Gemmatirosa kalamazoonensis: one gene and its partner. The protein of the gene in region 1 binds, or shares a complex with, the protein of each later gene. Links are inferred from orthologs where the notes say so. Each region holds a gene or a part of one and is shown on either strand. Other genes may lie near its edges.

Region 1 (3,403 bases):
TATTCCAGGTCGATCGGCACGTGCGGGGGCAGCCGCGAGCCCGCGCGCTCCGGCCACTCCACGAGCACGAGCGCGTCTTCCGCGGCGAGCAGGTCGTCCCAGCCGAGGTTCGTCAGCTCGTCCTCGTGCTTCAGGCGGTACAGGTCGAGGTGGTACACGCGGCCGTTGGGCGCGCGGTACTCGTGCACGAGCGCGTACGTCGGGCTCGTGACCTCGTCGGTGACGCCGAAGCCGCGGCAGATCGCCTGCGCGAGCGTCGTCTTGCCGGCGCCGAGCTCTCCGGCCAGCGTCACGACGAGGGGCGGCCGCGCCGCGCGGCCGAACGACGTGCCCCACGCCTCGAGCTCGTCGCGCGTGACGGCGATGCGGCTGCGCGTCGCCTCGGGCGGCAGCGGCTTCGCGAAGTGGCCGTCGGAGGTGAGATGGCCGTCGGTCATCGCGGGCTCACCGTGCGGCGCGGAGGTCGGCGACGGTGCCCGGGCGGCGCGCCTTCGCGCCGTCGCCGGACCCGTTAGGCACCGCGTCGCCGAACCGCGCGCGCAGCTCGAACAGCTCGTCGCGCAGGCGCGCCGCCTGCTCGAAGTCCAGCGCCGCGGCGGCCTGCTTCATCTCGCCCTCCAGGCGCGCGATGAGCGCCGCCGGATCCGAGAGGTCGTACGGCGCCGGTCCCTCGGCCACCTTCTTCTTCCCGTCGCGGCGACGCGCGCCCTTCGCTTCCTCCTCCTCGTGCTCCGTGCGGGCGTCGGCCACGCGCGTCACGAAGCGCACGTCGGCGACGCTCTTCTCCACCGTGAACGGCGTGATGCCGTGCTCCTCGTTGTGCTTCGTCTGCAGCTCGCGGCGGCGTGCCGTCTCCTCCATGCAGCGCTGCATCGAGCCCGTGATGCGGTCGGCGTAGAAGATCGCGCGGCCGTTCACGTTGCGCGCGGCGCGGCCCACGGTCTGGATGAGCGAGCGGTCGCTGCGCAGGAAGCCCTCCTGGTCCGCGTCGAGGATCGCGACGAGCGACACCTCGGGCATGTCGAGCCCTTCGCGCAGCAGGTTGATCCCCACGAGCACGTCGAACTCGCCGAGCCGCAGGCCGCGCACGATCTCCATGCGCTCGATCGCGTCGATGTCGGAGTGCATGTAGCGCACGCGCACGCCGACCTGCTGGAGGTAGTCGGTGAGGTCCTCCGCCATGCGCTTGGTGAGCGTCGTGACGAGCACGCGCTCCCCCTTCCGCTCGCGGATGCGGATCTCGCCGAGCAGATCGTCCACCTGCCCGCGCACCGACCGCACCTCGATCTCGGGATCGACGAGCCCCGTCGGCCGGATGACCTGCTCGACCACCGCGCCCTCGCTGAGCTGCAGCTCCAGCTCACCCGGCGTCGCGCTCACGGCGATCATGCGCGGGGTGAGCGCGAGGAACTCGTCGAACACGAGCGGCCGGTTGTCGAGCGCGCTCGGCAGCCGGAAGCCGTAGTCGACGAGCGTCAGCTTGCGCGCGCGGTCGCCGTTGTACATGCCGCGGATCTGCGGCAGCGTCACGTGGCTCTCGTCCACGACGACGAGGAAGTCGTCCGGGAAGTAGTCGAACAGGCACGCCGGGCGCTCGCCGGCGGTGCGGCCGCTCAGGTGGCGCGAGTAGTTCTCGATCCCCGCGCACGTCCCGATCTCGAGCATCATCTCGATGTCGAAGTTCGTGCGGCTCTCCAGCCGCTGCGCCTCGAGCAGCTTCCCCTCGGCGCGCAGCATGCCGAGCCGCTCGTCCAGCTCGGCGCGGATGGCCTTCACCGCGCGCTCGATCGTCGGACGGTTCGTGATGAAGTGCTTCGCCGGATAGACGGCCGTCTTCTCGAGCGTCGCGATCGTCTCGCCGGTGACGACGTTGATCTTCGAGATGCGCTCGATCTCGTCGCCCCACATCTCCACGCGCACGCCCTGCTCCTCGTACGCGGGGAAGATCTCGACCGTGTCGCCGCGCACGCGGAACGTGCCGCGCTCGAACGCGACGTCGTTCCGGTTGTACTGGATGCCGACGAGCTGCCGCAGGATGTCGTCGCGCGCGATGCGCTGCCCGCGCGCGAGCGTGACCATCCGCTCGCGGTACTCCACCGGGTCGCCGAGGCCGTAGATCGCGCTCACCGTCGACACGATCACGACGTCGTCGCGCTCCATGAGGCTCGACGTCGCGCGCAGCCGCAGCCGGTCGATGTCCTCGTTGATCGACGCGTCCTTCTCGATGTACGTGTCGCTCGACGGGACGTAGGCCTCGGGCTGGTAGTAGTCGTAGTACGAGATGAAGTACTCGACCGCGTTGTGCGGGAAGAAGCTCTTCAGCTCCCCGTACAGCTGCGCCGCGAGCGTCTTGTTGTGCGACAGGACGAGCGTGGGCCGGCCGTGGTTCTTGATGACGTTCGCGACCGTCATCGTCTTGCCGGAGCCGGTGACGCCGAGGAGCGTCTGGAAGCGATCGCCGCGCTCCAGCCCCCTGCTCAGCTCCGCGATGGCGCGGGGCTGGTCGCCGGCGGGCTTGAACGGGGCCTGGAGATCGAACTGGGCGCGATCGGTCATCCCGACAATGTAATCGATCCTGCCGGATTCTGTTCGGGGAAGGGCGATGGAGGGAGGGACGAGCTGTGAGGCGAGTACGAATGGGGATCCCCAGATCCTGAAGCATCCCGGGATCCCCATTGGTACTCGCCTGGTCCCGATCGCCTCATCGCCGAGATCGCGCCGGCTCGCCGGCGCTCGGCAGCGCCGCCTCGCTCGCGCTCACCGCGGCCGCCATGGCCTGATCAGACACGACGCGGTGCGTCGACGTCTCCAGGCGCAGCGGGAGCCGCGCCGCGAGCGCGAGCCCGATCGCGGCGAGCAGCGCGCCGGACCAGAACGGGCTTCCGACGCCGAACCGGTCGATCGCGAACCCCGTCCACACCGGCAGCGCCACCCGCGCCACGCCGCCGAGCGCCTGCTGCACGCCGAGGTACACGCCGCGCTCCGCCGGCGACGCGACGCGCGACAGGAGCGCGGTCACCGCGGGAAACGTGAGGGCCGTGCCGAGCGGCATCAGGAGCATCGGGACCGCGAGCGGCGCGAGGTGCCGCGGCAGCGGGAACGTCGCCAGCCCCACCGTGAGCAGCACGAGGCCCACGCGGCACAGCCGCGACTCGCCGAGCCAGGTCACGAGCCGGCCCAGGATGCCGAGCCGCACGACGACGCCGACGCCGCCGAAGAACATGACGAAGTAGCCGATCGTCGCCTCGGTCACGCCGAACACGCGCGCGAGGTACAGCGGGAACACGGCGATCATGCCGTAGAAGGCGCCGATGCCGACGGTGTAGATCCAGATCAGCCGCGACGCGGATGCGGCCGGATGCCGCAGCACCTCGCGCAGCACCTCGCGCGACGACCGGCTGCC
Region 2 (3,360 bases), 420 kb from region 1 along the record:
TGGGCCGGCATGGCGCGCGAGTCGGCGCACCAGCTCGGCACGCCGTTGTCGAGCATCAGCGGATGGATCGCGCTGCTCGACGACGAGGTGGAGGATCAGGGCACGCGCGCCGACCCGATGCTGAAGTCGGCGGTGAACAACATGAAGGCCGACCTCGAGCGACTGGAGCGCGTCGCGCACCGCTTCGAGCGCATCGGCCGTCCGCCGCGGCGCGAGCCGGTCGACGTCGTCGCGCTCGTGGAGCGCATGGCGAAGTACTTCCGCGCCCGCGTGCCGACGCGCGCGCACACCGTCACGATCGACGTGAAGGCGCCGGCCGAACCCCTCACGGTGAAGGGCGACGCCGTGCTGCTGGAGTGGGTCATCGAGGCGCTGACGAAGAACGCCGTCGACGCGCTCGCCGGACGCGGCGGCCGCATCGAGCTGTGCGCGGAGTCGCTCGCGGACGGGACCACGCGCGTGCGTGTCGCCGACGACGGCCCCGGCGTGCCGCGCGAGCTGCGGCGACGCATCTTCGACGCGGGGTACAGCACGAAGGAGCGCGGGTGGGGCATCGGCCTGTCGCTCGCGCGGCGCATCGTCGAGGAGAACCACGGCGGAAAGCTCGTGCTCGCGCCCACCGAACGCGGCGCGGCCTTCGACGTTATCTTGCGCTGATGTCGCACCCCAGCACTCCCGCGGGTCACGCCGGCGCGCCGCGCCGCGATCCGCTCGACGGTCTGAACCCGGCGCAGCGCGACGCCGTGCTGCACGTGGACGGTCCCGCGCTCGTCCTCGCCGGCGCCGGATCGGGGAAGACCCGCGTGCTCACGACGCGCATCGCGCGTCTCGTCGAGCACCACGGCGTCGACCCGTCGCAGATCCTCGCCGTGACGTTCACCAACAAGGCCGCCGGCGAGATGCGCGAGCGCATCGCGCGGCTGCTCGGCTACGCGCCGGTCGGCATGTGGGTCGGGACGTTCCACGCCATCGGCGCGCGGATGCTCCGCGCGCACGCGCACTCCGTCGGGCGCACGCCGAGCTTCACGATCTACGACGAGGACGACACGACCGGCGCGATCAAGCGGCTGCTGGAGCGGCACGGCGTGTCGCCGAAGGATACGTCGCCGAAGTCGGTCGCGTCGGCGATCTCGGACGCGAAGAACCAGCTCGTGCCGGCGAGCGAGTACGACGGCCTCGCGAAGGATCCGTTCGCGAAGACGGTGTCGCTCGTGTTCAAGGATCTCGAGCCGGCGATGCGGCAGGCGAACGCGGTCAGCTTCGACGACCTGCTGATCCTCCCCGTGCAGATCCTCCGCGAGAACGCGCACGTGCTGGAGCAGTACCGCAAGCGGTTCCGCTACATCCTCGTCGACGAGTATCAGGACACGAACCGCGCGCAGTTCGAGTTCGTCAGGCTGCTCGGCGGCGAGAGCGGGAACGTGATGGTGGTCGGTGACGAGGATCAGAGCGTGTACGGGTGGCGAGGCGCGGACATCCGGAACATTCTCGACTTCACGAAGACGTGGCCCGACGCGAAGGTCGTGCGGCTGGAGGAGAACTACCGCTCGACGCCTAACGTGCTCGAGTTGGCCAACGTCGTGATCGTCGAGAACAAGGAGCGGCTCGGCAAGACGCTGCGCGCCACGCGCGCGCCCGGCGAGCGCGTGTCGCTCGTCGGCGCCCTCGACGATCGCGACGAGGCCGACTACGTCATCGAGGAGATCTCCACACGCCGCGCGACCGAGCACCGCCTCCTGCGCGACTTCGCGATCCTCTATCGCACGAACGCACAGAGCCGCTCGCTCGAGGAAGCGTTGCGCAAGCGCGGGTTCCCGTACCGGCTCGTCGGGGCGGTGCGGTTCTACGATCGGCGGGAGATCCGCGACCTCATGGCGTACCTCAAGCTCGTCGCGAACCCGGCGGACAACGAGGCGTTCCGACGCGTGGTCAACGTGCCGAAGCGCGGCATCGGCGACACGTCGGTCGACATGCTCGCCGGCATCGCGGAGCGCGAGCGCGTGCCGCTGCTCGAGGCCGCGCGCCGGCCCGACGTCGTGTCGTCGCTGCGCCCCGCGGCCCGCACGGCGCTCGCCGAGTTCATCGCGCTCGTGGACCGGCTGCGCGCCTCGGCGGCCGAGGCGAGCGTCGACGAGCTGCTGCGCGACCTCGTGGCCGCGCTGAAGTACGGCGACCACCTGAAGGCCGAGGGGCCGGACTGGAAGGACCGCGAGCTGAACGTGCAGTCGCTCATCGACGGCGCCGCCGAGACGGTCGCCGACGAGGGTGGGGAGGTGGGACTGACGCCGTTGGACCACTTCCTCCAGAAGGCCACGCTCGTCGCCGGCGTCGATGCGCTCGACGCGAACGCCGACGCCGTGACGCTCATGACGATGCACAACGCGAAGGGGCTCGAGTTCCCCGTCGTGTTCATCACGGGGCTCGAGGACGGCCTGTTCCCGCTCGCGCGCGCGTACGACGAGCCCGCCCAGCTCGAGGAGGAGCGGCGGCTGTTCTACGTCGGCATCACCCGCGCCGAGGAGAAGCTCGTGCTCACGCACGCCGAGCAGCGGCTGCGCAACGGCGAGCGGATGCAGTCGCGCCCATCCGGCTTCCTCGACGGCATCCCCGACGGCCTCGTCGAGCGGCGCATGACGATGAAGGCGCGCAGCTCGGGCCGCGCGTTCCTCTCCGACTTCGGCGGTGGGCGGCGCGGCGGCGGACGTGACGCGGGCTCGCGGTGGGGCGGCGGGCGTCGAGAGCGCGCGTGGGACGACACCGACGAGCAGACGTCGTCGTGGACCGATCGCGCCGCCTCGCGTCGCCCCGGCGCGCCGGTGTCGTTCCCCGCAGGCGGCGCGCGGCGTTCCACCCCGGCCACGCCCGACCCGTCCGAGGAATCGCAGGACGCCGCGATGCTCGTGCCGGGCGCGCGCGTTAGGCACCGCAAGTTCGGCGCGGGTACCATCGCCGAGATCTCCGGCGCCGGGCGCGACGCGAAGGTGCGCATCGACTTCGACGACGAGACGATCGGTCGCAAGACGCTCGTCGTCGCCCAGGCGAACCTCGAACGGGAGTGGGACTGACGTGAGCGTCTCCGAGCAGGACCTCCGCCACATCGCGTCGCTCGCGCGCCTCGGCCTCGCGCCCGAGCGCGTCCCGGCGCTGCTCGCGGAGCTGAACGGCATCCTCGCGCACATGGAGGTGCTCTCCGGCGTCGACACGAGCGACGTCGATCCGGTGCTCGGCGTCGGTGCCGGCGGCATGCGGCTGCGCGCGGACGAAGGTGAGCCCTACCCGCTCGCGCGTGGCCGCGACGAGTTCGCGCCCGATCCGCGCGACGGGTTCTTCCTCGTGCCGCGCCTCGCGACGCACGTCGAC

Evidence for each region. The genes of interacting proteins can lie anywhere in the genome.
Region 2: the proteins of uvrB (region 1) and J421_RS15945 are in contact, whole or in part, in a crystal structure (PDB 7EGT), measured with the Thermus thermophilus proteins. The link is inferred for Gemmatirosa kalamazoonensis from one-to-one orthologs. Residues at the interface, in WP_096411307.1 of Thermus thermophilus: Glu23, Leu25, Arg26, Asp27, Gly28, Glu29, Arg30, Phe31, Arg55, Glu326, Asp327, Phe328, Glu379, Ser382, Gln383, His398, Gly400, Arg401; in WP_096412145.1 of Thermus thermophilus: His654, Arg656, Phe657, Gln666, Asp668, Glu669, Lys680, Arg681, Leu682, Ser683, Lys685, Tyr686, Ala687.

What each region holds. Positions count from the first base shown.
Region 1 is NZ_CP007128.1:4,109,000-4,112,402, forward strand. Bases 1-2,910 are described here. They hold uvrB (excinuclease ABC subunit UvrB), read right to left. Parts: upstream 2,557-2,910; coding sequence 445-2,556; downstream 1-444. Other genes in these bases: tsaE (tRNA (adenosine(37)-N6)-threonylcarbamoyltransferase complex ATPase subunit type 1 TsaE), read right to left, coding at 1-437; J421_RS17945 (MFS transporter), read right to left, coding at 2,702-2,910. In the rest of the region: more of J421_RS17945, read right to left, coding at 2,911-3,403. UniProt on the Escherichia coli protein: The UvrABC repair system catalyzes the recognition and processing of DNA lesions. A damage recognition complex composed of 2 UvrA and 2 UvrB subunits scans DNA for abnormalities.
Region 2 is NZ_CP007128.1:3,688,035-3,691,394, forward strand. The notes cover bases 257-3,360. They hold J421_RS15945 (ATP-dependent helicase), read left to right. Parts: upstream 257-656; coding sequence 657-3,065; downstream 3,066-3,360. Other genes in these bases: J421_RS15940 (sensor histidine kinase), read left to right, coding at 257-657; gatC (Asp-tRNA(Asn)/Glu-tRNA(Gln) amidotransferase subunit GatC), read left to right, coding at 3,067-3,360. In the rest of the region: more of J421_RS15940, read left to right, coding at 1-256. UniProt on the Escherichia coli protein: A helicase with DNA-dependent ATPase activity. Unwinds DNA duplexes with 3'-5' polarity. Translocates on single-stranded DNA with 3'-5' polarity. Initiates unwinding more efficiently from a nicked substrate than double-stranded DNA.